DNA from 4 places in the Macrococcus psychrotolerans genome. Region 2 is predicted to be linked to each of the others. Evidence: riboswitches for the same ligand, from Rfam matches in the RefSeq annotation. Region 2 holds a riboswitch; each other region holds the start of a gene.
What was found. A riboswitch is a leader RNA that binds a small molecule or an ion and turns the genes downstream of it on or off. The one in region 2 is predicted to bind thiamine pyrophosphate.
Positions count from the first base shown of each region.

Region 1 (7,700 bases), 380 kb from region 2:
ACGAAGTTGCAAGCGTCGGAACTGCCAACATGGACTTTAGAAGCTTTGAATTAAATTTTGAAGTGAATGCCTTTATATACGATGATATCGTAGCCAAAGAATTGCGAAAATCATTCGAAGACGATGTACACGTCTCTTCGCAACTCACCAAAGAAATTTATGATCAGCGTGTCCTCCTTATTCGTGTGAAAGAAGCAATTGCGCGACTGCTTTCTCCAATATTATAGGGGGGCAGTTCAAGTCCCACATCTATTATATAAATCCAAACTTGCATAACATAAAATCTAGAGTAATCTTTGCAAAGAATAAGCTATGTACAACAAGAACGATTGAAACAGTATGTGTCTGTTGTCTCGTAAGTTCAAAATGACATCTAATTCCCATCTGCTGCACCCGCTTACAAAAAAGAAAGGATTTTTCACAATATGAAAAGCAATATAATTGAAATTACCGAAGAATTTGTGAAAGGTATACACAAACATGATTCATCAGGCCATGACTTCGCGCATATCAATCGTGTAAGAAAGCTTGCACTGTATATTGGAAAGCGAGAAGGCGCAGATCTATTTATCGTAGAAATGGCTGCACTTTTGCATGATACCGTTGACGAGAAACTGTTCAATGAACAATCTTCCTGGGAAAGACTTGATCACTTTTATGCAACAATTGGATTGAGTGATGCACACATAGCACAAATCAATCATATTTTGTGCTATGTGAGTTTTAAAGGTGGCGCCAATGAAGGTAAACTGAAGTCACTTGAAGGATTTGTCGTGCAGGATGCTGACCGTATTGATGCACTCGGTGCAATCGGTATCGCACGCACATTTATGTTTGCAGGTAAATTTGGAGAAGCAATGTATGATCCAGAGACTAAGCCACGTGAAGATTTAAGCAATTATAGAACACCTGGTACTGCCATCAATCATTTTTATGAAAAACTTTTTAAACTCATCCATCTTATGAATACTGAAACTGGAAGGCAGATTGCACAGTCACGTAATGATTACATGCAGCAGTTTATCGATATATTTTTACAGGAATGGTACGGAGAGAAATTATAAAGAAATACCGGACAATACTGATAATCAGTACGGTCCGGTATTTTTATTTAAGTTATATTACATTATCTTCTTTTCTTCTTTTTTGAAGATACAACTTGTGTATTCTTTGGTTGTTTCGTACGCTCATTCTCTTCGTGCGCTTCGATTAATGGTGCAATTTCTTCGTGCACTTTCTTCTTGTAGAACTTGTTTCCTAACCAAGTCTGTAACACTAAGAATGCTCCACCTACAGCCCAATATAATGGTAATGCTGCAGGAGAAATGGCTGACATCCAGACAATCATAATTGGCGAGATAAACATCATCATACGCATCTGTGCTTTTTGTTCTTCTGGTATGTTCTGCATAGAAACGTAAGCTTGTAATGCGTATACAATACCTGCGATAACTGTCATCGCGATATCCGTCTTCGTTAACTCAAACCATAAGAAATTCGGATACTGTGTGATGCCACCTTCAGTTGGATACTTCAATACATAGAATAATCCAGTGACGATTGGCAATTGAATTAATAATGGTAAACATCCCATGTTTAATGGGTTAATACCATTTTCTTTGTATAATGCCATCATTTCCTGGTTTGCTTCCATCTTCTCTTCTTGCGTGCGCGCACGCTTTACTCGTTCTTGAATCTCTGTCATCTGCGGCTTGATTAAAGCCATTTTCTCACGCATAACGCTTTGGTTCTTATATGTTTTCATCATAAATGGGAAGAGCGCTAAACGTACGATTAATGTAATCGCAATAATCGCAAGTCCGTAGTTATGTCCCATATGCGCCCCTAACCAGTGAATTAACTGGTCTAAAGGATGCACAAATGTATCATAGAAAAATCCATTACGGTTTGATTCTTTTGAATAGTCACAGCCAGATAAAATTATCGCTGCAGTAAATACTAGGAGCCATATCGACTTCTTTTTCATTTTTTCACCTCATAATATTATTCACATAGAGGTTATTTTATCATAAATCTAGGTATACATAAACAAAAACCATGATATTTTACTTTTTACTTATAATACTGTAAGTAATCTGTAACAACTTGCTTAATATCACTGCTTCTTGTAATAGATGAAATGGTAGAGATACCATCTGCTCCTGAAGCGATAATCATTTCACAGTTGCTACTTGTTATTCCACCAATTGCTACAATTGGAATGTCTTCATCATGGAGACGCATCTTACGTATCAGTTCAATACCACCGGGCTTTTTCGCATCACTCTTACTACTTGTTTCATATACAGGACCGACACCTATATAGTCCACATGTGTTAAATCTGACTGATCATACTCTTCAAAATTACCGACAGACAATCCTATGATTTTTCCGTGGAAGTCATCGATGATATTTTCTATCTTTTCATCACCCTGTCCAAGATGAATACCGTCTGCATCAATTGCTTTAGCAAGTGCAACATCGTCATTGACGATAAATGGAACTTTATAGTCTTTACATAGCTTAAATAAACGTTCAGCAAGTAGTTGTTTCTCTTGCCCCATCTTTGCTTTCGGACCTTTCTCTCTAAACTGAAACATTGTAATTCCTGCTTCAAGCGCTTCCTTTAGCACACGTTCTAAGTCACCGTCAGGAACGTCAGAAGTCCCTGCAATGAAATATACATGAAGCATCTCTCTTTTAAACATAAGCTACACTTCTTTCACACGTGATTCCTTTGCTATATCATCTTGTTGAATTAAATAGAGCTGATCTATTAAATTCACAGCAAAATGTCCTGGCAAGGTCCCATTAGCACTGTGCTCAGCACGTTCTGCCGCAATCGTATAAGTCGCAATTGCTTCTGTTAATAATGCTAATGAAGGTTTAGTTTCATTATATATGAAACTTGCAACAACTGCTCCTAATAAACATCCTCCTCCTGTGACTTTCGTCAGGAGCGGTGTCCCATTTTCCACTAAAGCGATTTGTCCATCCTGACAGATTGCATCAACCGCACCGGTTACGATAATCGCAGTATTGAACTTATCATATGCTCTTCGCGCAACGCTTTCAGTCGATAGCGATTGATCTGCATCTGTCCCTTTCATTGCGGCATCTTCTGTTAATGCTGCAAGCTCTGACGCATTCCCACGAATGACACTAATATGATGCTCGTTCAGCAATTTTAAGCAGAAGTCTTTACGAAACTTAGATGCACCACAAGCGACAGGATCAAGTACGATAGGTACATGATGTTTATTTGCAAATGCAGCCGCTTGTAACATGTTTTCCTTATCCCCTTCTTCAATTGACCCTATATTGATCAGTAACGCACCAGCATACGCTAAAAACTCATCCATTTCTTGACGTTCTGTCGCCATCGCAGGGCTTGCACCAAGTGCGAGCAGACCGTTCGCTGTAAAGTTTTTGACGACATCATTCGTAATACAGATGATCAACGGGTTGTCTTTACGAAGTTGAGTGAGTTTTGTCATTATTCAACCTCCTGAAACTTAAAGTGATTTACTGGGCCCTGGCCATGACCAATTCCAGGAGTGTACTTAATGGCCATATCCATATAGCGCTTCGCTAATCGCACAGCATCTTCTATACTCTTCCCTTTGGCAAGTTCTGCTGTGATGACAGCTGAATAAGTACAGCCCGTGCCATGTGTGTGCTTCGTATTATAACGTTCTCCAGGCAAAGTAATTAATCCCGTCTTTGTGAAGAGATAGTCTGTCGCATCTCCCTTTAAGTGTCCACCTTTGATAAGTACGCTTCGAGAACCAATTTCATCGATAAATATTTTTCCTGCACGTGAGATATCTTCTTCTGATTCCACCTTCATTTCAACAATTTTCTCTAGTTCAGGTATATTTGGTGTCACCACTGTCGCAATATCCAGTAATTTTGTACGCACAGCATTTTGACCATTTTCATCAAGCAACAAATCTCCACTTTTAGCCACCATCACAGGATCGATGACATACGGGATGTTATAACGTTCTATATACGGCCTCACCACGTCCATCACTGCACTTGTTGCTAACATCCCTGTCTTTACTGCATCCGGAACAATGTCTGAATATACACTTTCAAGTTGTTTCTGTATAATGTCCACAGGCTGGTTAAAGACATCCTGCACGCCTAATGTATTCTGTGCAACAAGACTTGTTACTACACTCATCCCGTATACGCCGCGTGACTGAAAGACTTTCAAGTCTACTGTCGTCCCAGCACCTCCTGTAGGATCGGTTCCGGCAATCGATAATGCTGTTTTCATCAATAGCCCTCCCATGTTTCAATGTTATAGGACATATTAAAGAAGCGCTTCTCATGAATACAGCTTTCAACAAAGTTCTTTCTTAATATATTTAGTTCTTCATCAGAAGCTGTTTCACTGAACTCATCTACCCAGCGATCTAAATGACCGATAAGCTCATCCATATTTGTACAATAAAAGTCGACCCAAGGTTTTAGCGGATTACCTTCCAGGTCATTACGTTCAGCAATCTTTAGTGCCAGCTGCTGATAGACATATGGACAAGGTGCCATCGCACATATCGTAAAGCTCGCATCACTATAGCGGTAGGCATTGTAATACATATGCTTAATATAATGATCACTTGATGGATACCATTCTCCTTCTTCAATCACTGTCTTATAATCAACACCTGCATAGTCTGCTAATGTATAGTGCGCATCCACTTCACCATTCATAACAAAATCGATTTGGCCGAGTAAGAACTGAATTCCTTCTCTATCATTAAGTTTCGGAATAAGTAGGCTATATATCTTTGCAAACTCGTTTAAATATAAACTATCTGCCTTTAAGTAATGTTTTACTGCTTCTTTCTTTAGATCCCCATGAATAATACCTTGAATAAAAGGATCATTATAAATCGATTCAATAATCGGTTCTACTTCTTTTTTCAACTGTCTCGTAAACACGTTATCCCTCCTAAAAATAAAAACCTATCTCCTGATAGGAAATAGGTTAAATACACATAACGGGTACTTAGCACGACTTTCCTACGCCGGCATTATCCGGATCAGGTAAAGGGTTCGGCAAAAGCCGTCTCAGCGCAAGGCACCCCTAGTGTGTATATTAATATTAGTGTAACGAAGTTAATGGATTAATGCAAAAAAAGAACTTTAAAGTGAATACACCTTAGAGTTCTAATATCGTTACTATAAACGTGCCCCACATACTGGCCATGGCTGCGCACCGCGCATATTGTATAAAATTTGAGCACGTTTCGTTTGCTCTGCTGCAGAAGCTTGGTGTGGATAACCACTTCCACCGACACCACGCCATGTCTGTAAATTGAACTGATACATTCCATAGTAGCCATTTCCTGTATTAATTGATGGATTGCCACCAGATTCACATCTTGCTAATGCTGCCCAGTTTAATCCGTTGTTCACACGAACAGCCGGTGCTTGTGTCCTTGTCGTAGTCACACGCTTTGTCGTCGATGCCTTATAAACAGTCTGTCTTACTGGTGCTTGGTATGCTGACTTAGCAACAGCACGTTTAACTGGTGCTTGATATGCTGTTCTTGTAACGGGTGCAGCTGCTACAGCCGGTCCATTAACCTTCAATGTACGTCCAGCAATAATTAAATCTGAATGCAAACCATTCCATGCTTTAAGCTGCGCAACAGATACACCGTAACGTGATGCAACCTTGCCCAAAGTATCTCCAGGAACGATGCGGTAATATGAACCTGTAGTTACAGGTGCTGTGTATGCAGATTTATATGTTGATTTATAAGTATTTCGTTTTGTTGTATTCTCATTAATATTTAATACTTGATTCACATGAATTAAGTTAGATCTCAATCCATTCTCATGCTTTAATGCTTGAACTGACGTCCCATAGATTTGAGAGATTTTCCATAAAGAATCCCCACTTTTTACTCTATATTGTGCTGCATCCGCTTGAGTCGCTGCAAATGTTCCACCTACTGCAAATACTGTCGTTACCGCTAAAAGTTTTTTCATCTGGAAAAGTCCTCCTAAAGATTATCTACAATTTTTAATACGTTAACTACATTAAAATTTCATATTTCATAGGTTGCAACAATATAAAAGATTAAGTGTTATGTTAAATTTCTGACTAATTAATACGCCGTTGACCACTGAGAAGCTCCAGCAGTTTGATATAATATTCTTGCACGTTTCCATTGTTCTTCAACTGAAGCATTTGCAGGATTTCCTGTTCCACCTACAGATGCCCATGTTGATGGTGAAAATTGGAATAATCCGTAATATCCAGATGCATTAACAGCATTAGGGTTGCCACCTGATTCACGTTGTGCGATAACGCGTAAATGTGCATCCATTGATGAGTTTCCAGCAGGAGCTGCTTGCTGGACTGGCTTTTGTGCTGCTTGTTGGACCGGTGCTTGCTCTACTGGCTTTTGTGCTACTTGTTGGACCGGTGCTTGTTGCACTGGCTTTTGTGCCACTGGTTGCGCTACTTGCTCTTGTGCTACTTGTTGGACTGGTTGCTCTACTGGTTGTTGTGCTGCCGGTTTAGCTGTTTGCTCTGGGGCTTTGACTACCGGTGCTTGATACGCCACTGGTTGTTGTACAGTTACTGGTGCTTGCTGAGCAGCTGTTTGCGTAACGATTTGTCTTTTTTCCTCTTTATCAACAACAATCAGTTTACCTACTTTAAGATTTTTATTTGTTTCAATATTGTTCCATCTCTTTAAATCTGCAACTTTAGTATCAAACTTTTTAGCGATCTTCTCTAAAGTGTCTCCTTTTTGGACTTCATATTTACCTTTAACTAATACTTCTAATTTTTGATTCGGTAAGATGATATCTGATTCTATTTTGTTAATTTTTTTAATTCTTTCAACTGTAGTGTCATATTTATCTGCGATTGACCAAAGTGACTCCCCATAAGTTACTGTATGTTCTTTTGCATCTGCCTGTGCTGAAATTCCTGTAGCTAAAATTGCCATTCCTGTAAGTGCAGTAATTTTTTTCATTGTGAGTGTTGCCTCCGATAATTTTCTTAATTTATATTAATAATTATATTTGTCTTTTATTGAATGATATAAATTTAACACGTATTGATATTTCTTTGGTTACAGGAAGATGATTTATAATTACAAATATATTACAAAAGCATATCAATTTAACATCGAACCCCCCAGTAGCGTTCAGCACAGCGCTACTGGGGGGTATGGGGTGTATTTGAATGAGGGTTAAATGTGAGTAATGAAATGGTGTTAAAATGGTGTACTGGAGTCTGTCACATCTGATACAGATGTATTTTCTGTTTGATTGCCGTCTTCTTGAAGCTCTTCTTCACTTTCAGCTGACACATCTTTTTGATCTTCATTGTTTGTTGCAACTTTAATAATCTCATCTGCCTGAGCAGCATACTCACTCGGTGTCTTTTCTTCTCCACGTTCTATACCAAAAAGTTTACTATTCCATCGTTCTTCTGCAGTAGACTGAATAAGCTGCTCTGTACCTTTCACAATAAGATTCTGAGCTACTTTATCTTTAATTTCATCCGGTAAGCTGTTCCATACAGCATCCGACCTTGATTCATTCTTCTCAGCTTTATTTGCTCCGATATTTGGTAGAAACTTAATATTTTCAACTAAAATTTCAGTAGAATAATGCGTCTTTCCTTCTTTCTCGTAACGATTGCTATGGAATTGACCTGTTA
Region 1 covers NZ_CP124591.1:1,798,787-1,806,486, forward strand. The annotation lists gene cls (cardiolipin synthase) at 1-227, shown strand, start outside; gene QA539_RS09395 (hypothetical protein) at 253-384, opposite strand; gene QA539_RS09400 (HD domain-containing protein) at 426-1,064, shown strand; gene yidC (membrane protein insertase YidC) at 1,127-1,987, opposite strand; gene thiE (thiamine phosphate synthase) at 2,074-2,709, opposite strand; gene thiM (hydroxyethylthiazole kinase) at 2,713-3,498, opposite strand; gene thiD (bifunctional hydroxymethylpyrimidine kinase/phosphomethylpyrimidine kinase) at 3,498-4,286, opposite strand; gene tenA (thiaminase II) at 4,286-4,954, opposite strand; TPP riboswitch at 5,016-5,111, opposite strand; gene QA539_RS09430 (LysM peptidoglycan-binding domain-containing protein) at 5,195-6,010, opposite strand; gene QA539_RS09435 (LysM peptidoglycan-binding domain-containing protein) at 6,130-7,008, opposite strand; gene QA539_RS09440 (single-stranded DNA-binding protein) at 7,252-7,700, opposite strand, start outside.
Region 1: it holds a riboswitch for thiamine pyrophosphate, as region 2 does, so the genes downstream of both, tenA (thiaminase II) here and QA539_RS00715 (thiamine phosphate synthase) in region 2, are expected to answer to the same signal.

Region 2 (7,700 bases):
TATTATTAGAGGGGTTGCTAGCAGCAGATAATGCCATCGTAATGGCAGTAATGGTAAAGCACCTACCTGAAGAACAAAGAAAGAAAGCTTTATTCTATGGTTTAGTCGGTGCATTTGTGTTTAGATTAATTGCACTATTCTTTATTACAGTACTTGCGAAGTACTGGTGGATACAAGCAGCTGGTGCAGCATACTTGCTATTTATGTCCGCGAAGAGTTTATACACATACTTTAAAAAGAAAGATCACGCAGATGATCCATCCGTACCGAATATTGCTGAAGAAGAAGGTAACGAATCGAAAGGCAGCGGTTTCTGGATGACTGTACTGAAAGTTGAGTTCGCAGACATAGCTTTTGCGATCGACTCAATGCTTGCAGCAATCGCAATTGCTGTTACACTACCTCACGTTGGTCCGGATTTTATGGGACTTAATGCAGGACAATTTGCAGTAATGTTTACGGGAGGAATGTTAGGTGTTATCTTAATGCGATTCGCTGCAACATACTTCATCAAGTTGCTTGAGAAATATCCAGGACTTGAAGCAGCAGCATTCGCTATTGTAGGATGGATCGGTGTGAAACTTGTTGTACTGGTGCTCGCACATGATTCGATACACGTATTACCACATGATTTCCCACATTCATTACCATGGCAGTTAATCTTCTGGGGTGTACTACTTTCAATATTAGCAATCGGCTTTATTACGAGCGCAAGACAGAACAAGAGAAGTCATTCATAATGAAATATGATATTCTATAGGCAACAAATGATATGAGAGAATCGTACTCTATAAAGACTATGATAAAACCCCAACATTTATATGTTGGGGGTTTTATCGTATCATCAAATTCTGATAATAGACTCCTTTTCTAATAGTCTTATCTGATTTTTTACATATTCAATATTTTCCTCTTCTATAATATCAAAATCAGGTTCATCCAGAATTTGAAGAAACTCTTCTAATAATTCTATATCGTTAAAAGATGTAAGCTCTAACGAACGCCAGTAATGATAATAAGCTGCATCATATGCATCAACTTCATAGTTGAAATGAAAATGGTAAATACTTGCGACCATTTCATGATATTCTACTTCATCTTTAAGATGTGCAATATTTGATAAGTATTTCATCAAATAATAATCTTGTACTTCATGTTCCATAAAATACATAAGTACATCATTTAACTTTTTGTCCATAATCATCTCCTGCACTTCTTCAGGTAAACGTTTAAGAGCTATATGGAATGTATTCATAATGTTAACCTCATTTTTACCGACTTCAATATGTGACTGTCAAAATCATCTTCAAATTCGTCCTGTACTAAAAAACCAAATTTTTTATAAAAATTATAGCCAACCTTATTTTCTTTCTCTACTACAACGTCTATAAACTTTATTCCTTCCATCTGTGAAATTCCATGCTTTATAAGCGTGCTACCTATCCTTAAATTTTGGTAGTCCGGGAGTAAGTAAATAGCAGCCAGTTCAGCTATACCATTCTCATCTGGTTTGCTGAAATTTGCAAAGCCTACAACTTGATCTTCGAATTCTGCTACATACATTTTCGTCAACGCTAACCTTTTTTCTAACATAGATGAACTGTAGGCCATCTCTAAAAAATTATCTTGTATATGAAGCGGTATTATTCCTTCATATGTATCATGCCAGCTGAGTTTTGCAATGTGTTGTATCTTTGGAATATCATCTTCAGTCATACTTCTTATTTTAGAATTCATGCTATCCTTCCTTATATCTTTATAATTATTTATAAAAGTTTATTTTATGGTTAATCTATACATATTGAGTTGTTGGAATGACAGGCATGTCTTAATCTTTCTTCTAAGTATTTGATATTATAAATTATTAATATTTATATTTTTGTAAGCAAATAAAAGCCACTAATCAAGCCGCTTCTTTATTTCACTAACGCTAAAGCACATTCCCCGAGAAATGTTTTAGATACTGTAACACCTGTTTTTGTTTCGTTCAGTCGGATATATCCTGCTGATTCATAGTCTTTAAGATAATGAATCAGACTTTCTTCTGTCATCTCTGCATATTCATGTGCCATTAAATTTCTAAGTCTGTCTAGTGTAAGTTCGACGTCTTTATAGATTTCAATCGTATACATTACATATTTGAAGATATGCACTTCTTTATGTGCGATTTCGTTCTCTATATCTAGTGATTCCTGTTCATCGATTTCTCTTAATATTTCTTCAGATGTCATGCGTTCTTCTTGTAATCTACCCATCGTTACTTGTTTTAATTGTGCTTCATCTATATCATCTCGTTCACCGTTACTCATATTTTCACGCAGTTCAGCGTGTTCATCTAGCAATGCTGCTAATTGTTTTTCATTTATTTCATTCATTTTTACATCCCCTTTCTTTTTCTATTTTATCATTTAAATTTAGAAGTTTGAATTATCAGCCATTGAGTGCTATTCTTAATTACATAATCGAATATGGCTAGGGGTGCTCTTAGAGCTGAGAAGACTTTGTCTGACTCTCATAACCTGATTTGGATAATTCCAACGTAGGGAAGCAGTTATCATTTATATAATTATAAATATTTATATATTTTTTATATATTTTGACCACCCGTAGTTTGTTTGCGGGTGGTCTTTTTTTGGAGGTTGCTTATGTTTTATATGATTACACCATTCGTGGAACCGAGTGATGCTGTTATACAGTCGATTGTGGATGTAGAAGCTTTGATTGATGGTGTGATTCTACGTCTAGATGCGTGTGATGATGCGCTGGATGTATTTATTATGCAGTTGAAACGGCACATAGATCCTTCTAAGATTATTGTGCATAATACACCTCATTTGATGATAAAGCATGGTCTGACACGCATCCATTTTAAGGAGCGTGCTGGTGATGCGATAGCATTCAAGCAACAACATCCTGAATTTCGTGTCGGTATGAGTGTGCACAGTGAGGACAGCGTGCGCCTGATTGATGGCGTGCTTGATTACTGTATATTCGGTCACGTCTTCCCTACGCCTTCAAAGCCAGGTCTCACACCTCAAAGTGCGTCTGTAATTGGCACAGTACTTTCATATGATATCCCGATTGTTGCAATCGGTGGTATCGATGAACATACGATACATCAGCTTGATACTCGATTTAGTGGATTCAGTGGTATTCGTTTGTTTCAGCATAAGGCACATCTTGAGCACGTTCGAAAGGAGTGGTTGTTACGAAATTCGATGTCTTAATTATCGGTGGCGGCATTATTGGCCAGAGTATATGCTATCACTTAAAACAAGAAGGTATTTCGATTGCCATTATTGATGATTTTAGTAGATGCAGAGCGACGCATGCTGCTGGCGGTATGCTTGGTGCACAAAATGAATTTTATTCTGATTCCCCTCTCTTCCAGTTTTCTATGGAAGGGCAACATATGATGAAAGATTTTGCTGATGAATTGGCACATTTAGGTTATGTAATCGATTATCAGCAGCATGGTTTATTAAAGATTGCTTCACATGGCGAGCATGAATCTTTACTTCAACAGTATGATTTTCTTAATGCACAGTTTAAGACAACAGAGTTAGTTAAAAATCGTTTGGATGAGTTTGCACATGGTTATATCCGCAATCATGACCTTGCGATGTGGATTCCGACAGATGGACAAGTCAATGCTGTTAAATACCATCAGGCACTCATGACATTAAATGAAGATGTTACGTTTATTCACGATCGCGTAATAGACGTGAAAGCAAATGATGGATTTAATGTGCGTACCAGCTCGCAAACATATGAAGCACAGCAAATCGTCGTTGCAGCAGGTATGTATTCAGGTGACATCCTTAAATCTCTTGGTATCCATCTTGAAATGCACGGTGTAAAAGGTGAAGTGATGACGATACATCACCATACATTAGATATGAAAGAGACATTGTTCCAGACAAATGGGCATTATATCGTACCGAAGTCAGATGATTTATATGTGATAGGTGCAACGACATCGATGAATGGTGACAATACAGTAAGTGAAGAAGGTATCGACTGGCTAAAAGAAATGACGCTGGACCTATTACCAGAACTCATGAATGGTGAAATTGTCGATAGCAGATGCGGCTTTCGTCCCGATAACCCACTGCAGCGACCAGTAATCGATGAGGTCCGTGATAATCTATTTGTCGCAACCGGTCATTATCGTAATGGCATCCTCTTATCGAAGATTACCGGAGCACTGATGCATAAACTTATGTTCGATAAACAGCATCCGCTTGCAATGAAATATAAAGATCATTTTAAACTGGAGGATATACATGAAACTATACTTAAATGATGAATTGTACGAAACACAAGAAACGATGCTTGTTCCATTTTTAGAAACTTTGAATATCGATTTAAAGCGTGCGGTTATCGTAATCGATGATATGCCCGTACAAAAAGACAAGTGGGATGAGACTGAAATTAGACCAGAACAACGATTAGAATTATTAGAATTTGTAGGAGGCGGTTAATATGCTAAAGATTGGACCAATAGAACTTGAATCGAGACTCATCCTTGGTACAGGAAAATTTGAAAATGGTGATATACAGCGTGAAGCGGTAGATGCAAGCGAAACGAATGCATTAACGTTCGCTGTGCGACGCATGAACCTCTATGATAAAGACTTACCGAATCCATTAGAATCTGTTGATTTAGATAAATATATTACATTCCCTAATACAGCCGGCGCTAAGACTGCAGAAGAGGCTGTAAAAATTGCTGAGATCGCCCGAGCTGCAGGGATGTGCGATATGATCAAAGTTGAAATTATTGGGGACGGTAAAACATTATTACCCGATGCGATTGAGACGTATAAAGCGTGTGAAATTCTGCTAGAGAGAGGATTTATTGTCTGTCCTTACATTCAATGTGATGTTGTACTTGCGAAGAAACTTGAAACGCTTGGTGCACATGCAATAATGCCACTCGGCTCACCTATCGGGACAGGTCTAGGTGTTAATGATGCCTTGAACTTAAGCTATATTATTGATGCCATCAGTGTACCTGTTATTGTAGACGCAGGTATCGGTTCACCAAGCGATGCTGCATATGCGATGGAGCTTGGTGCAGATGCCGTGCTATTAAATACAGCAGTGAGTCACGCGAAAGACCCTGTGAAGATGGCTGAAGCGATGAAACTCGCAGTTCATGCCGGTTTCCTTGGCGCTGCTGCCGGGAGAATCCCTAAGAAATATACAGCACAAGCATCGAGCCCTACGGAAGGCCTGGAATTTCTATGAGTCGCTATGACAGACAAATAAAAGCATCACAGTTTGGTGAACAAGGTCAGGACAATCTTTCAAAATCTAAATTTCTTATCATTGGTGCAGGTGCGCTCGGAAGTACAGTCAGTGAAATGCTTGCACGAAGCGGAGCCGCAGAAATCATTATATGTGATATGGATATTGTAAGTTTGTCTAATCTTCATAGACAAAGTTTATATGATGAAACAGATGTTCACCAATATGAATTAAAGGTGGATGCTGTAAAACGTCATCTTTCCCGTATTAATAGTGAAGTAACAGTCACCGCTATCCCCGAAGAGATTACAGGTGATAACTTGAAGCAACTGCTTGAAAAGTTTCAACCAAAGATTGTGATTGATGGTACAGATAATTTTAATACACGTTATGTCATCAATGATATTTGTCACCAACTTAGAATACCTTGGATCTACGGTGCTTGTCTCGGGTCTAAGGGAACAGTCTATGCCATAGATTATTCAGTTGCATGTCTACGTTGCCTACTACCCGACCCACCGGATACAGGTCAGAACTGTTCATTAGAGGGAATACTCCCTCAAACAGCACATCTTACTGCTAGCTTACAAGTTTCAGAAGTAATGAAATATGTTGTAAAGGGTCGCTTCTCTAATCACTTCATTACATTCGACAGTTTTAATATGAAATTTAAATCAACAGAGGCAACATTTTTCCGCAATAACAACTGTAAAACATGTGGAACGCATGATTATCCAGCTACTACGAGCAATACTCACTATATGACTAAGATGTGTTACGGTAAATACTCTATCAAGTTGCCTAGTAATATCTTCCATAAAGAAATACCAAACACTGTAAAATCAACACCTTTATTTAAAATAATTAAAGTAGATCATGTAACTGTACATTTGTTGAAAGATGGACGTATTATCATTTATGATGTATATAGTAAAGCAGAAGCAAAGTCAATCATTTCTAGCCTTTTCACTATATCAGTATAATTTAATGGGTAAAATTATACTCCTCCTCCTTAAGTAGATTCAATGTTTTTTAAATTTATAATAAGAATGGTCACATAATTACAAATCAATTGTATTTTACAGTGTCATTTGTTATATTAGTATATGCTATTTCAAAATTTGACAATGCCAAATGAATGATTTTTTTTACTATACTAATATAAAGAAGGAGATTAGATGAAAAACGCCTTTCAACTCTTTTTACATGATTTAAAAAACATTAAACGTACACCTTCGTTTATCATACTATTACTTGGATTATCAATCTTACCGTCGTTTTATGCGTGGTTTAATTTGAAGTCTTCTTGGGATCCATACTCCAATACAGAATATTTAAAGGTTGCTGTCATTAACCACGATACTGGCGCAGAGGTCCAAGGCAAGAAAGTAAATGTCGGTAATCAACTCGTCACCAACTTAAAAGAAAATAAAAAGTTCGGATGGGTATTTACAGAAGATTTAAAAGAAGCGAATAAACAGCTAGAATATGGGAATTACTATGCTATCATTCATATTCCAAAGCATTTCTCAGATGACGTTACGAGTATACTTCGCAAAAAGCCAAAACGTGCACATATCGATTATAAAGTGAATCAAAAAATTAATGCCATTGCACCTAAAATGACTAACGCAGGGGCAACAGCCATCACACAATCACTGAACGAAAAATTTGTAGATAGTGCAACAAAAGCGCTACTCGATGAAAGTAATCGTGTTGGAATTAAGATAGAAGATAAATTACCACTTTACCATAAAATTGAAAACTCAGTATATGAAGCAGAAAAAGCAATTCCTGAGATGCAAAAATTTAAAAAAACAGTCAATAAAATTGATAGCCATCAAGGTGATATTACAAAATACGCTGATGAGTTCTATCAACTCAGTGAGTTTGAAGGCAAAATCAATGATGGTGCGGGAAAATTAATTAAAGCAAATGAGCATGCCGCAGATATTAACGCTGCTGGGCAAATGATCATCAATATTAATAACAATATGCCCCAAATTGAAAATGCGCTACAAAAAGCAAATACTATTGAGCAAAAGTTCCCACAAATCAATGATGCTGTCGCTAAAGGCATTCAGGCTACGAGCACAGCTCAAAGTGCAATCACTGGTGCACAAGGTGCAATGCCCGGAGTACATGAAAAAATTAGTAATGCTCAAAACGTAACACAAGGTGTACAAGGTGCAGCAGGTGAAGCCGAACGATTACTAGAAAATAGTACCGAATCTAAGACTAAAAATAGCACAGAGACATCTCTACCTTCAGGTGAAGAACCTTCTTCTGAACAAGCATCTTCAGAAAATGCAACAATAGAACAACCCTCAAGCGAAAAAAATGTTAAAGAGGAAGCAAAACAGACAGAAGCTTTAAAAAAACCAGATCTATTACCTGCTAAACAAGCATTAAATGATGGGTTGCTTGCCATCAGTGAGTTAACGAAA
Region 2 covers NZ_CP124591.1:140,576-148,275, reverse strand. The annotation lists gene QA539_RS00735 (TerC family protein) at 1-740, shown strand, start outside; gene QA539_RS00730 (hypothetical protein) at 845-1,255, opposite strand; gene QA539_RS00725 (GNAT family N-acetyltransferase) at 1,252-1,737, opposite strand; gene QA539_RS00720 (hypothetical protein) at 1,917-2,375, opposite strand; TPP riboswitch at 2,465-2,563, shown strand; gene QA539_RS00715 (thiamine phosphate synthase) at 2,646-3,227, shown strand; gene QA539_RS00710 (NAD(P)/FAD-dependent oxidoreductase) at 3,200-4,306, shown strand; gene thiS (sulfur carrier protein ThiS) at 4,287-4,484, shown strand; gene QA539_RS00700 (thiazole synthase) at 4,486-5,253, shown strand; gene QA539_RS00695 (HesA/MoeB/ThiF family protein) at 5,250-6,236, shown strand; gene QA539_RS00690 (YhgE/Pip domain-containing protein) at 6,432-7,700, shown strand, end outside.

Region 3 (7,700 bases), 170 kb from region 2:
AAAGCATCTAAATCCTGGATGCTCACTCAGTTTTAAAATATCATTGCTCATTTCCCTTAACGGTCTACGGTCGTTAAAGTTTGTCAAATAAATTTCTGCTATGCGGTCAACGGCATCTTGTAGGTCTACTTGTGTAATCTGTCTAATCATCTTGACCACTCCTTCCAATTATGAAAACCTTTTCATCTTCATTATGCAATTTTTTCGTACAATTGACAATGAACAATACCGTTTATCTGAATATTTTATTTTAATTTCTTATGCGTGTTTAATTTATCAAATATTGGTATAATCTTAATGCATTCAAACATTGAAAGGATCTATTATGTCAAAATTCAAACTCTTTACTTTTATACTTAGCGTATTTGTAGTGGGAATGGTAGAACTCGTCGTTGCGGGTATTCTCACTTTGATTAGCGATGATCTGCATATCTCTCGCGCACTTGCCGGCCAACTTGTCACGATCTATGCATTTACAGTAGCAATTAGCGGTCCAATACTCGTCAAACTTACTGAACGCTACAATCCAAAATGGGTACTCTTAATTAGCATGATCATATTTATTATCGGTAATATAATCAATGCTGTAGGTAACGATTTCTGGATCGTCGTCATCGGTCGTATCATCGCATCCGCAGCATCCAGTATCATTGTCGTGAAGTTGCTTGCCCTCACTGTAATCTTGAGCGACCCCCGAGAGCGAGGTAAGATGCTCGGTCTTGTCTATATCGGTTTTAGCGGTGCAAATGTATTTGGTGTTCCAATAGGGACAAAGCTCGGTGAAATGCTCGGATGGCGTGCAACATTCTGGATGATTGTACTTGTAAGTGTTATTGCAACAATCCTCTTAATGTTCCAGCTTCCTAATACAATTAAGACATCAGAAGATGAAGATAAATCTTCAAAACTGCTCTATCCGAAAGAAGCTGCAAAGTATATCGGTATCACCTTCTTTATATTAGCCTCTAATTATATTGTATTCACTTACATCAGTCCGATGATGTTAAATGAAGGATATACGTTAGAACAAGTTTCGATTCTACTGTTTGTTTGTGGTATCGGAAGTATCGCAGGCACGAGCTTCGGCGGCAGAATGGCTGATAAAATGGGCAGCAGAAAATGGTTATTGATCGCATTAACGATGTATACGTTGTCTATCTTTCTATTTAAATTATCATTACCTGTATTTGCATTGTTACTTATCGTGATGCTCATCTGGAATATATTTGAATGGAGTACGAACCCTGCAATTCAAATCGGGATTATTAAACAGGTTAAAGGAGATTCCAGCAGTATTATGGCGTGGAATATGAGTGCGCTCAATGCTGGTATAGGATTTGGTGCACTTATTGGAGGCATCATTATCAATAATTTTGATGTTGCGATTACACCTTATGTTTCAATATGTTTAGCAGTGATTTGTATCGTCCTCGCCTATACTATCAAAAGATAAAAAGTGCTGAACCCATAGGTTCAGCACTTTTATTTATTCTATTTCAGTTTATCCTGAATAATACCAATTGCACCGAGGTACCCATATATAATAACAGGCCCTACAAATTTAACTACCGGCATACCATTCGTAAAGTGCCATATATAACGATCGAACGTTCCATACTGCTCCCTTACTTCCATAAATACCTGTACATTACTCATTATACTGAGTACTTTCAAACGATTACGTATCATTCTTACGATTTCCACTAATATTACTAGATAGTTATCAGAATCGTGTTACAGCTCATTTAAAGTTTCGTAAATGTTTACCAATACTTTATAAATATTCTTTCTCTCACTATGCAAAGGCTTACAATTCATATTATAATTGGATTTGTACTTCACAATAAGATAAGGAGGTTCATTGTTGGAACAGTTAAAGATTAAATCCCACAAATATCCACATCGACCTCACATCGAGGTAGAAGGTACCCTGATAAAAGAAACAGATGAATACTTTCTTGTCATCTGTGATGAAACGACAATACTCCGACACTTTATTAGAAATATTGATATTCCATTGCAATATGAAACGCTCCATTTTCTTTCAAAAATCCACGGATATTCTGTTTCTATCGCTTTAGATAAGACTTATCAGCCGGTCAAGATATTTTGTAACATTTCTTCTCCTTGTGAGCGCGATACAGATGGGAACATTGCTTATCTAGACTTAGATCTAGACTATGTGAAGACAGATAGTGACGAATGGATCCTTAGAAATAACGATATGTTCCTGGAAAATAGTGCAAAGTTCAACTATCCATTTCAACTCGCAAATTTCGCACTCGTTTCTTTACAAGAACTGAAAAATAATATTGAAGCAGATAAATTTCCTTTCAATGTACAAAATTTCAATGACTATATAAAATAAAGCACCACCCCGGTCTGGTGCGCTAACCCCATGATATGGGAGTAAAATAAAAACACTTTCGTTGAATTCATATTAAAATGAATTTATACGGAGGTGTTTTTTCTATGAAAAGAGTGGCATATTCAGTTGAAATAAAATATAAAGTAGTAGAAATGAAACTTAAAGGATATAGTACAAGAGAAATAATGGATGCTTTAAATATTAAAAATGAATCTCAAGTTAAAGTGTGGTGGAAATGGTATAGAAATGGGGAAACACATAGATTCAATCAACAAGTAGGTAAACAATATTCCTACGGAAAAGGAAATGAAGAATTGAGTACTGTTGAGACGCTAAAAATTGAATTAAAGCGCAAAGAAGTAGAAAATGAAATTTTAAAAAAGTACAAGGAATTGGAAAGGAAGTGGTCCCAGAGGTAGTTGTTGAATTAGTAAATGAATTGAAATCTAAATATACAGTGAAAGTCATTTTAGAAACTTTAGATATTCCAAAATCAAATTATTACAGATGGAAAAACAAAGATTTCAGTATATCTGAGGATGAACGAGAAATTATAGAACTATGTAAGAAACATCGTTTTACATATGGTTATAGAAAAATAACTGCCTTGTTAAATAGAAAAAATAATAAACCAATTAATCACAAAAAAGTACAAAGGATTATGCAAAAACATAATTTAAATTGTAAAGTACGAATGAAAAAATCGAAAAGACCAGGGAATGCATATTATAAAACACATAATCTATTAAATAGAAACTTCAAAGCAGAGAAACCTTTAGAAGTACTTTTAACAGATATCACTTATTTACCCTTCGGGAATACAATGTTGTATCTTTCATCTATCATGGATGCTTACAATGGTGAAATTGTGGCATATAAAATCGGTAATAAACAAAATCAAGAATTAGTAAATGAGACATTAAAACAACTTCAATTGGAACCAGGTACTATATTACATAGTGATCAAGGAAGTGTTTATACTTCTTATGAATACTATGCCCTATGTACAGAAAAAGGCATTACCAGAAGCATGTCCCGTAAGGGAACGCCAGCTGATAATGCCCCAATAGAATGTTTTCATGCCTCTCTAAAGTGTGAAACATTCTACTTAAACAGTGAGCTTAGAAGCTCTAATACCATTGTAATAGATATTGTCGAAAATTACATTGAAAACTATAATAAAGTTAGAATTCAACAAAAACTAGGCTACTTATCCCCTATAGAATATAGGAAATTAGCAGCCTAGAAAATAGTGTTTTTATTGAGCTCCCTTAGTAAGGGTGCAGTGCCCTGGTATAAGGGTGGTGCTTTTATATATGAATAAACTGCGCTCCGATTCACAGCAAATTCTAAGAGTAAATTTCACTACCTTGTGCTTTGAATTTATCAGCCATTTCCTGCATTCCTTTATCTTTACGTAAATCATGGGAAATACGCATCGAACAGAATTTAGGTCCGCACATACTACAGAAGTGTGCGACTTTCGCCGCTTCAGCAGGTAGTGTTTCATCATGATATTCCTTCGCACGTTCTGGATCTAGCGACAAATTAAACTGATCGATCCAGCGGAATTCAAAGCGTGCCTTACTGATAGCATTATCTCGTTCATCAGCACCTGGTAAGCCTTTCGCAAGATCCGCTGCATGTGCAGCAATCTTATATGTTACAACACCTGTTCTTACATCATCTTTATTCGGTAGTCCGAGATGTTCTTTCGGTGTAACATAGCATAGCATCGCTGTTCCGTATGAACCGATGTTTGCAGCGCCAATCGCTGATGTAATATGGTCATATGCAGGTGCAATATCTGTCGTCAATGGTCCTAACGTATAGAATGGTGCTTCATTACAATAGAAATCTGCAAGTTCCTGATTCTCTTTGATCTTATGAAGCGGCACATGTCCTGGTCCTTCTATCATCACTTGAACGTCATGTGCCCAGGCAATCTTCGTTAGTTCACCAAGCGTCTTCAGTTCCGCCAACTGACTTTCATCGTTCGCATCATAAATTGAACCTGGTCTTAAACCATCACCAAGTGATACTGCAATGTCATAAGTCTTTAAGATTTCACAAATTTCTTCAAAGTGTGTGTATAAGAAGCTTTCTTCATGATGAGCTAAACACCACTGTGCCATAATCGAACCTCCACGTGACACGATACCAGTCAGACGATTTACTGTCATCGGCACATACCTTAACAATACACCCGCATGAATTGTAAAGTAGTCTACGCCCTGTTCAGCTTGTTCAATCAACGTATCTCGATACACTTCCCACGTTAAATCTTCAGCAATGCCATCCACTTTTTCTAATGCTTGATAAATAGGTACTGTTCCAACAGGTACCGGTGAATTTCTCAGTAAATATTCACGTGTCGCATGAATATTCTTACCTGTAGATAAATCCATAATCGTATCGGCTCCCCAATGTGTCGCCCACACCATCTTTTCAATCTCATCTTCGATAGATGATGATACTGCAGAGTTTCCGATATTCGCATTAACCTTCACTTTAAAGTTCTTACCAATAATCATCGGTTCAGATTCTGGATGATTAATATTGTTCGGAATAATTGCTCGCCCTCTTGCAATCTCACTACGTACAAATTCAGGATCGACGTTCTCACGAATCGCGACAAATTTCATCTCTTTCGTAATGATTCCTTGCTTTGCATAATGCATCTGTGTCACGTTTTTGTCATCACGCGCACGTTTTGGATCATACTTAAATGGCGTCTCTACAAACTTATTATGCGTGATATCTTTAAAACCATTATCAACCGCAAGTACTCTGCGTCCTGTATATTGTTCTACATCGTCACGGCTATCAATCCATCGTTCACGTAATTTAGGGATACCGCGCTCAACATCAATATTATATGCATCATCGTGATATACACCACCCGTATCGTAGACAACAACTGGTGCATTGGAAGTAGTGCCTTGATCTGTCACAGTATCCGTTAATGTAATTTCACGGAAAGGTACTTTAATATCCGTATCCTCGCCCTTACCCGCTCTAAAGATTCTCTTACTTGCTGGAAATGACTTCTTCAAATTTACCATACAAAAAAACCTCCTAGTTAGATTCATTACTAGGAGGTGAAGTTTCACGACAAAAAAATATCATAAGTATACACGCTCGCTTCCCTACGCTGGTATTAACCAAACAGGTTCAAAGAGTCAAGGATATTCCTTTCTCAGCTCATAAGAGCTCCCCTAGCAATCGTCTTATTAAGTTGTACACATAAACAATATCACTGATTTGTTCATGTTGCAAATATTAATTAAACCAGCTACGCACGAGCTTCTCTACTTCTTTCGTTTCATCGATCAATGATTTCATCATATCGATATCAGCTTTATCACCAAGAAGATCTTCAACGGCTTTTGTATCCAATACACGTTTCACTGCATCTGCAATGAAAGGCTCTTCTGTATGTGTAGCTTGCGCGTTGCTTGTCTGTTCATTGCTTTCAGTATGCACATCTTCTGCAAATTTCGATTCTAATTGCTTAGGGTTATTAAATGCCTCAATAACCTCCATCAGTGCAATACGCAGATCATTATATTCTTTGATATTCTTAAGATCATTCAAACGTTGTTTCACTTGTTCATTCTGCTTTAAATATTTCACTGATTGAACGGCACCAAAACCAACTGCACCGACAACGATTCCACGTTTAATCCATTTGTTCATCGTAATTCCTCCATTAAGTCAATTACCTTTATTATACGTTAAGTCGCTGAATTATACATCTTTTGTGCATGTTCAAAATAATATAGAGAGGGCTATGCCCTCTCTATCTACAATATCAGCAAATATGGATGCTCGATAAATGTTTTAATACGACTCAAGAATTCCGCTCCATCTGCACCATCTATAACTTGATGATCAATAGTGAGACTCAGAGGTAACATCTTTTTCTCATACGGTTTGCCGTCTTTTAATGCTACTTCACTTTGTAATGAACCAACCCCTAGTATCCCAACTTCCGGTGCGTTAAGTACCGGTGTAAAGTATTCTATACCGCCTGCACCGATATTTGTGATGGTAAATGTTCCATCCTTCATTGCACCTTGAGACAACTCTCCATTTCTCGCCGCAGCAGATAAAGTTTCGATGGCACTTGAAATTTCACCTATAGATTTACTTTCAGCGTTATGGATCACTGGAACCATCAGTCCATCTTCCAGACTTGTTGCAATTCCAATATTCACATCTTTATGATGGTATAACTTCTCATCACTGTAAGTTGCATTCATTCTTGCATCATCTTTAAGTACTAATGCAACGGCTTTTGTAATCAGTGCGGTAACTGTTACTTTAATATCTAATTCATTGTTGCTAACCTCTTTTTTTAACTTCTTATTAAATTTCAGCAACGCATCTGCTTCTACTTTTTGGTGCAACGTTAATTGTGCGGTTGACTGTAAACTATGCATCATGTTGTCAGCAATCGCACGTCTCATATTCGATAATGGCTTGCCTTCTGCCGTTACTTGAGTAGCTTCAGTAGACTCAGTCGTCGAACTTACTTTTACGTGATCAATTGCTTTTTCTATATCTCTCTTTGTGATTCTGCCATTACCGCCAGTCCCTGTAACCTCTTCAATTGAGATGTCATTGCTTTCAGCTATTCTACGGGCAAGTGGGGTAATAAAGATTCGGTTGCTTTCAGAGTTACTTTGTGATGTAGGAGTGTCCTCATCGCGTGCTTTCTTATTCAATTCATCCTCATGACTTCTATTAAAGCTAGGAGATTTCTCGGCCGCATCCTTTATTGCGGCTCTTTCATTCGTTTCTTCACCTGATTCACTTATCGCTTCATCATCAGTCGATTGATTTGAACGTTCAGGAGACTGGTTATCCTCTAATGAGTCTCCAACCAATCCCATCTGTTCTCCAACTTTAGCTCTGCCTCCAGCTTCCACTGTAATTTCTGTTAAAATCCCATCTTCAGGTGCTTCAACATCTAAAGTTAGTTTTTCAGAAGCAATCATACAGACCGCTTCTCCTTTTTTCACTTCATCTCCGACTGATTTGTACCACTCATCTATAGTACCTTCTGTCATTGTCATTCCTAATTTCGGCATATTTATTCTTGAACTCATGAATCACACCTCACTTTCTTAAGTCTTGAATTATTTCATCTGCTTCTTCTAGAACACGTTCTTTACTTGGAATATATAGTTTCTCTAAATTTGATGCAAATGGCACTGGTGTCGCAGGTGCAGTAATTACTTTGACAGGTCCGTCTAAATAATCAAAAGCTTTATCGCCGACGACAGCTGAAATACTGTGCCCTGTACTACTCTGAGGATTTGCTTCA
Region 3 covers NZ_CP124591.1:306,269-313,968, reverse strand. The annotation lists gene QA539_RS01650 (hypothetical protein) at 1-150, opposite strand, end outside; gene QA539_RS01645 (MFS transporter) at 326-1,453, shown strand; gene QA539_RS01640 (DNA-3-methyladenine glycosylase I) at 1,492-1,704, opposite strand; gene QA539_RS01635 (DUF402 domain-containing protein) at 1,865-2,368, shown strand; one part of gene QA539_RS01630 (IS3 family transposase) at 2,473-2,743, shown strand; one part of gene QA539_RS01630 (IS3 family transposase) at 2,743-3,614, shown strand; gene thiC (phosphomethylpyrimidine synthase ThiC) at 3,718-5,433, opposite strand; TPP riboswitch at 5,498-5,598, opposite strand; gene QA539_RS01620 (hypothetical protein) at 5,651-6,067, opposite strand; gene QA539_RS01615 (dihydrolipoamide acetyltransferase family protein) at 6,175-7,482, opposite strand; gene QA539_RS01610 (alpha-ketoacid dehydrogenase subunit beta) at 7,493-7,700, opposite strand, start outside.
Region 3: it holds a riboswitch for thiamine pyrophosphate, as region 2 does, so the genes downstream of both, thiC (phosphomethylpyrimidine synthase ThiC) here and QA539_RS00715 (thiamine phosphate synthase) in region 2, are expected to answer to the same signal.

Region 4 (7,700 bases), 720 kb from region 2:
TCAAATGCTGTAATAGAATTTATCTATAGAGGAGATTATAAACCGGACGTACTTCATGGACATGACTGGCAAGCGGGGGCGGCAGTTGCCTTTTGTAATATAAAGCAACCTGTTGCTGGAATGCGTACTGTATTCACAATCCACAATATCAAATATCAAGGAATGCTGATGTACGATGCGTTTGACAACCTTTTTAACCTCGAGCGCGTTCATTTCGCGGGTTTCGAGTGGAGAGGCATGCTGAATCTTATGAAAGCAGGTATCTTCCATGCTGATAAGATTACAACGGTATCTCCGAGCTATGCTGAAGAAATTAAGTCACCATACTACGGCGAAGGGCTTGAAGACTTATTGAATATGCGTGCACGTGATTTAACAGGTATTGTCAATGGGATAAATGTTAAAGATTATAACGCGCTTACTGATAAGAACATCGCCGTCAATTTCAAAAGTTCGATACTTAAGAAACGAGAGAACAAGACGATACTTCAGGAAACGTTCGATCTTCCGAATTCTGCTCATATACCGATGTACGCAATAATCACGAGGATGGTAGAACAAAAGGGTCTGCATCTTGTGATGCGTATTATGGAAGAATTTATCCAGAATGAGGTACAGCTCTTTATCATGGGAAATGGCGAAGTAGAGTTTGAAAACTACTTTAATTATCTTCAGGAGAAGTATCCAGATAAAGTACGCTTCTATAGAGGGTTCGATGAGCAGGTTTCAAGACAAATCTATGCAGCAAGCGATTTCTTTATCATGCCATCACTTTTTGAACCTTGTGGTCTGAGTCAACTGATCGCGCTGCAATATCGCTCAATTCCAATAGTTCGTGAAACAGGGGGACTGAAGGATACCGTCATTCCATTCAATGAAGTGTCGATGGAAGGTACTGGATTATCCTTTGCCAACTATAATGCACATGAATTATTAGATAGGCTTTATGCATCATTATTAATCTATCATGATGAAAATAAATACAAAGCTCTGATTAAGAACATCACAAAAGTGAATCATAGCTGGGATGCTTCAGCACGACAATACTTAGACATCTATTAAGGAGACTTCAATGAAAACATATACAAAATCAGAATTTCGTAAAGTATTAGAAACTAAGTTGATGAATAAACGTACTGCAACCTTGGAAGAGTCTACAGATAACGATATATTCTACGCAATATGCTCTATATTAAAAGATGAAATTAATCAGGCAGGAGTGGATACTAGACATCATAACATTGAAGCTAAAAGACGCCAGATTAACTATCTATCGATGGAATTTCTGATTGGAAGATTAATTGAAAGTAACCTATTGAATGCCGGACTATTAGATGTATGTAATGAAGTACTGACTGAGCTCGGTCGTGACCCTAAGAAAATTTATAGTGAAGAAAATGATGCTGGATTAGGAAATGGTGGTCTTGGTAGACTTGCTGCGTGTTTCTTAGATTCTATCGCCTCTTTAGGATATATGGGAAACGGTTTTGGTATACGTTATCGCTATGGGTTATTCGAACAGCGTATTGTTAACGGTACACAAATTGAATTGCCAGATAACTGGTTACAGGAAGTATACCCTTGGGAAACAAGAAGAATAGAGGAAGCAGTGCCTGTAAATTTTGGAGGTCAAGTCACTTCAGAAGTACTTGAAGATGGCAATCTTAAATTTACTTATAGTAACCAGGAGACAGTACTTGCAGTGCCATATGATGTAGGTGTTGTAGGATATGATAATGATAATGTCAATCAGCTGCGTCTTTGGAGTGCTGAACTACCACACGACACGATAGATCATGGAGATAACAAGAATCGACTTGAGCATATGCAAAGTGTAGAACGTATTTCAGGTTTCTTATACCCTGATGATTCAACTGAAGAAGGTAGATTCTTACGTCTCAAGCAACAGTATTTCTTAGTTTCATCTACGATTCAGACGCTGATCAATCAATTCAAAGAACGCTATCAGCTGCCTGTAACAGACTTCCATAAGTATCATTGTATTCAGATCAATGATACGCATCCTACATTCGGTATTCCAGAACTGATGCGTATTCTGATGGATGAAGAAGGGCTCGGATGGGATGACGCGTGGCACATTACTACGCACACATTTGCCTATACGAATCATACAATCATGCAGGAAGCGCTAGAGAAATGGCCAGTATATCAAGTTCAGAATGTTAACCCGCGTATCTTTATGATTATCAATGAAATCAATGAACGTTTCTGTAAGAGTGTATATGAAGCACATCCAGAAATGCGTGATAAGATTGGTGATCTTGCAGTCATCAGTAATAATGTGGTTCATATGAGCAAGCTTGCTATCGTCGGTTCTTTCAGTGTGAACGGTGTAGCTGCGCTCCACTCTGAAATTATTAAAGATTATACATTTAATGATTTCTATAAGCTGACGCCAGAGAAATTTAATAATAAGACGAACGGTATAACGCATAGAAGGTGGTTGATGACCTCTAACCCTGAGCTGTCAAACTTAATCAGTGATACTATCGGAAATAACTGGGTGAAACATCCTCAGGAATTAACGCAGTTGATGCATTATTATAATGACGATGCTTTCCTGGATCGATTAGCTGAAGTGAAGCTGCACAATAAAAAAGCACTTAAAGAGGTCATCTACAATAAGACAGGCATTGAAGTAGATGAACATTCTGTATTTGATGTGCAAGTGAAAAGATTACATGAGTATAAGCGACAATTATTGAATTTACTGCGTATTATCTACCTCTATAATGAAATTAAGCGTAAGCCGTCTATAAAAATACAACCGATAACATTTATCTTTGGTGCCAAAGCAGCACCGGGATACCATATTGCTAAAGAAGTGATCAAACTGATTCATGCTGTTGCAAATGTAGTTAATAATGATACAGATGTTGATAATAGAATTAAAGTTGTATTTCTAGAAAACTACAATGTGACATTAGCTGAAGATATTATGCCGGCAGCAGAAATATCAGAACAGATTTCAACTGCATCGATGGAAGCATCAGGGACAGGTAATATGAAGATGATGATGAATGGTGCGATTACACTTGGTACGATGGACGGTGCGAATGTTGAAATTGCTGAGCTTGTAGGTAAAGAGAATATCTTTATCTTTGGTTTAAGTTCTGAAGAAGTCATTAATTATCAGTTAAATGGTGGCTACCGAGCAGAGGACATCTATAAGACGGATTCACGTGTGAAAAATGCGATGGACGCGCTTATCAATGAACAGTTCGGCAGAAACTATGCATTTAATGACCTGTACTACCATGTACTGACAAACAATGATCCGTACTTCCTGCTTAAAGACTTTAACTCATATGTTGATATTCATTTGACTGCGATGGCAACATATCAGGATAAGAGGAAGTGGAATCAGATGAGCTTGACGAATATAATGAAGTCGGGTCAATTCTCTAGTGACCGAACGATACAGCAATATGCGACTGATATTTGGAAGTTGAATTAATTAAGGGCTGAGACGATAAAGTCTCAGTTTTTTTATGGAAATTTCGCCATCATCTGTTATACTAAATATATAACAGAAACTTTTTATTTTGTATTTTAAATTGTTCTATAATATGTATAACAAAAAGGGGTGTTGACAATATATATTGAATTAAATGAAGGGAGCACGACTCCTGTATATTTGCAGCTTGCGAATGCGATAATTGCGAATATAGCATCAGAAAATGCAGTGCCATATGATGCGTTACCTTCAAGCAGAAGTTTAGCTCGTGGATTACAAATTAACATGCATACTGTGAATAAAGCATACCATTACCTGGAAGATAAGGGGTTGATACTCGTTCAGCCTAAGTCAGGTGCGATCATTCATCCGGATGCATTGAAGGCTGCTACGAAAGCCGAACAGGAAGATTTGCTGGAACGATTAAAGCCGATAATCGATGAAGCGAAATGCAAGCAGGTCGATATATCAGACTTATTAAAAAAATTAGAGGAGCGTGAATAATATGGAAGCCGTTATTACAACTATTATCTTACTTTGTACAGGTCTACTCTTTTTACTGAATGCACGATATATCAGAAGAAATATTCTCTTTAGTGTGTATGTTCCGGACAGTAAGCGTAATGATAGTAAGGTGAGAAATATTGCGCAAACGTATAAACGAAATGTATTCATTATCAGTATATTATTTGCAGTTATTCATTTATTGTTGAGGACGATATTACAATCTGAATTGCAGTTTATCCTGTTTACGATACTTATATTCCTATTGATTATCGCAATGATCTGGATATATAGAAGTGCATTTAATCAGATGAGATCTTTAAAAGAAAAAGAAGACTGGATGGCAGACATTAAAATGTATAAAGCTGTAGATACAAGTTTAATGGATGAAGAAAATTCGACGACTTCATACTTCTATATGATACAATTCGTAATGCTCATGGCAGCGGTAATATATGTTGCAATGAACTATCATACAATACCTGACACAATTGCGACGCACTGGGGGCTTAATGGTGTACCGGATGATTGGAGTGATAAAAATATAATAACTGTATTCTTCCCTTCAGGCATAGCACTCTTTATGATATTTGTGTTATGGGGTTCAAGCAAAGGGTTATCACTTTACCAGTCAAATGTGAGTCCGGCAAACAAAGAAGCTTCGAAAAAGTATGCGACAGATACGAAGCGCAATAACGAGATGTTACTGCACGTCATATCATTTATTATGACAATTTTATTTATCTTCATTCTCGTAAGACCTGTTCTGTTCGGGAAAGAATATATGCCACCTTATATAATGGAAAGTATTATATTTATATCAATTGTCGTGGTGATATTTGGTATTATTCAGCAGATTAGCAATGATAAGAAGTATCGTGCCTCAGCCGCTTTAAATGATAAAGCACCGTATCATAATGAAAAAAATTACATATGGGGACTGTTTTATTATAATAAAGAAGATGATAACGTGTGGGTACCAAAATTATCTGAATTTGGGATGACACTCAATATGGCAAGACCAGCTGCATGGTTTATCGCATTTATGATTATTGTGTTTCCTATAATACCGATAGTGATTATGATTATAATGACTTGAGATAAATATTTAATATGATACGATTATACTATACTACAAATAAAAATAAAAAATGTCACTAGGGGTGCATTCGTGCTGAGAGGAGTAATCCGACCCTTTGAACCTGTTTGGTTTATACCAGCGTAGGGAAGTGCTTAATGCCTATACCTGCGTATAGGCATTTTTTATTGAGGAGGAATAACATGTTTACTGAGCGCATATTAAAGCGTGTCGAACCGATCTGGGCTTCTTATCTGGAACATCCTTTCGTTAAGGGGCTAGGTGATGGTTCGCTTGAGAAGGAAAAGTTTCAGTTCTGGTTAAAACAAGATTATGTTTATTTAATTGATTATGCTAAATTAATGGCGATCGGGAGTGCGAAGGCACCTGACCTGCGTGTGATGGGCATATTCTCTAAACTGCTGCATGGTACGTTGTTTATGGAGATGGATTTACATCGCAGCTATGCGAAACAGTTTGGCATTTCTGAAAGTGAATCAGAAGCAACTGAAGCGGCATCAGTGAATACAGCGTATACGAGCTATATGCTGAACCATGCACAGCGTGGTGGTGCCGAACATGTTACGGCGTGTCTGCTTGCGTGCGCATGGAGTTATAACTATATCGGGAATCATTTAGCGGAGCAGGACGGCGCATTAGATGATAATAATCCATATCGTGACTGGATTGAAACATATTCAGGGGAAGCATTTACGGAACTTATGAATGATGCAATTGCACTGATGGATGAGCTTGCTGAAGGTATGCCGGAGCGTGTACTTGCAGATTTAGAGGAGATTATTGTTAAAACAAGCTACTACGAGTATATGTTCTGGGAGATGTGTGAATTTAAAGCACATTGGGACATTCCAGTGAAGTAAGTTGTAATGTTAGAATAGTTAAAGTCAGAAGCTAAGCGGATGCTTAGCTTCTTCTTTATTATTTATTTAAAAAGAAAATTTCGAAAAGTGTGAAATGTATACGACAACAATCGATTATTTTTTGTTACTATAATAAGAACACATATATATATTATAAAAACAGGAAGGGATTGTTGATGTGGATATTTTGATTGGAACAGGTTTCTTACTCCTTGTCCTTGTGCTGTTTACGTTATTTACGTATAAAGCACCATCTGGTATGAAGGCGATGGGGGCATTAGCGAATGCCGCGATTGCAACATTTCTTGTCGAGGCGTTTCAGAAATACGTTGGTGGAAATATATTCGGAATAAAGTTTCTAGAAGAATTAGGAGATACAGCCGGAAGTCTCGGTGGTGTAGCAGCAGCTGGTTTAGTTGCTTTATCTATTGGTGTATCTCCCGTTTATGCACTCATTATAGCAGCAAGTTGTGGGGGCCTTGATTTATTACCCGGGTTCGTTGCAGGGTATGTCGTTGGTTATGTTATGAAATATGCTGAAAAATATGTGCCTGAAGGTGTTGATCTAATTGTAGGAATTATTATTATCGCGCCGCTTGCACGTATGCTTGCAATGCTTGTTACACCATTAGTAAATAATACGCTAATTAAAATTGGTGAAGTGATACAGCAATCTACAGATGCGAGTCCGCTGGTTATGGGATTTGTGCTTGGTGGTATTATTACGGTTGTAGGAACTGCACCACTGAGTTCGATGGCTCTAACAGCACTACTTGGTCTGACAGGGTTACCGATGGCGATTGCTGCAATGGTATCATTCAGTTCAGCGTTTATTAATTCAACGATGTTCTATAAATTAAAGTTAGGAGATCGTGCCTCTATCTTAGCTGTTGGCATCGAACCGTTATCACAGGCAGATATTATATCCTTAAATCCTGTACCGATCTATTCTTGTAACTTTATCGGTGGTGCACTTGCGGGTATGGTTATTGCACATTCTGGAATGATTAATGATGCACCTGGAACAGCGAGTCCTCTAGCTGGATTTTTAGTGATGTTCGGCTTTAACGAACCACTTCAGATTATTGGATGGGGTAGCGTTATTGCGGTAATCTGTCTAATTGTTGGGCTAGTAGGAAGCCGTATATTTAAATCTTATCCTCTGCGCAGGAAATCAGAATTTATATAATTGGTTTATACATCTAAAGTATGGCAGTATGACATTATCTTTTTATATATTATTAATGGTATAATAGCATAGAATTTTGAAATAAGGAGATAACATATGTTAAAAGAGATAAAAGAATGGATCATATCAATACTTGTTGCACTTGTCGTTTTCTATATCGTACATACATTTTTATTTGCAACGTATGCAGTCAATGGTGACTCTATGTTCCCGACGTTTAAGGATAAAGAGCGCGTGATTATCAATAAGATTGCGACAAAGACAGGTAGCATTGATCGTGGAGATATTATTGTCTTTCATACAGATACTAAAAATGACTATATAAAGCGATTGATTGGTAAGCCTGGCGATACGGTTGAATATAAGAATGATAAACTCTATATAAATGGACAGTATATTCAGGAAGATTATTTGAAAGAAAATCGCAAGAACAAGACGAATGAAAAGCTGACGGATGATTTTACTGTAGATATGTTAGTAAATGCGGACGGTAATAAGAAGATTCCTGAAGGTAAATACCTGGTATTAGGAGACAATCGGGAAGTCAGCCTTGATAGTAGAAGAGAATTA
Region 4 covers NZ_CP124591.1:855,914-863,613, forward strand. The annotation lists gene QA539_RS04350 (glycogen synthase) at 1-1,062, shown strand, start outside; gene QA539_RS04355 (glycogen/starch/alpha-glucan phosphorylase) at 1,073-3,478, shown strand; gene QA539_RS04360 (GntR family transcriptional regulator) at 3,611-3,982, shown strand; gene QA539_RS04365 (DUF1648 domain-containing protein) at 3,984-5,081, shown strand; TPP riboswitch at 5,132-5,227, shown strand; gene tenA (thiaminase II) at 5,264-5,941, shown strand; gene QA539_RS04375 (PTS sugar transporter subunit IIC) at 6,120-7,130, shown strand; gene lepB (signal peptidase I) at 7,227-7,700, shown strand, end outside.
Region 4: it holds a riboswitch for thiamine pyrophosphate, as region 2 does, so the genes downstream of both, tenA (thiaminase II) here and QA539_RS00715 (thiamine phosphate synthase) in region 2, are expected to answer to the same signal.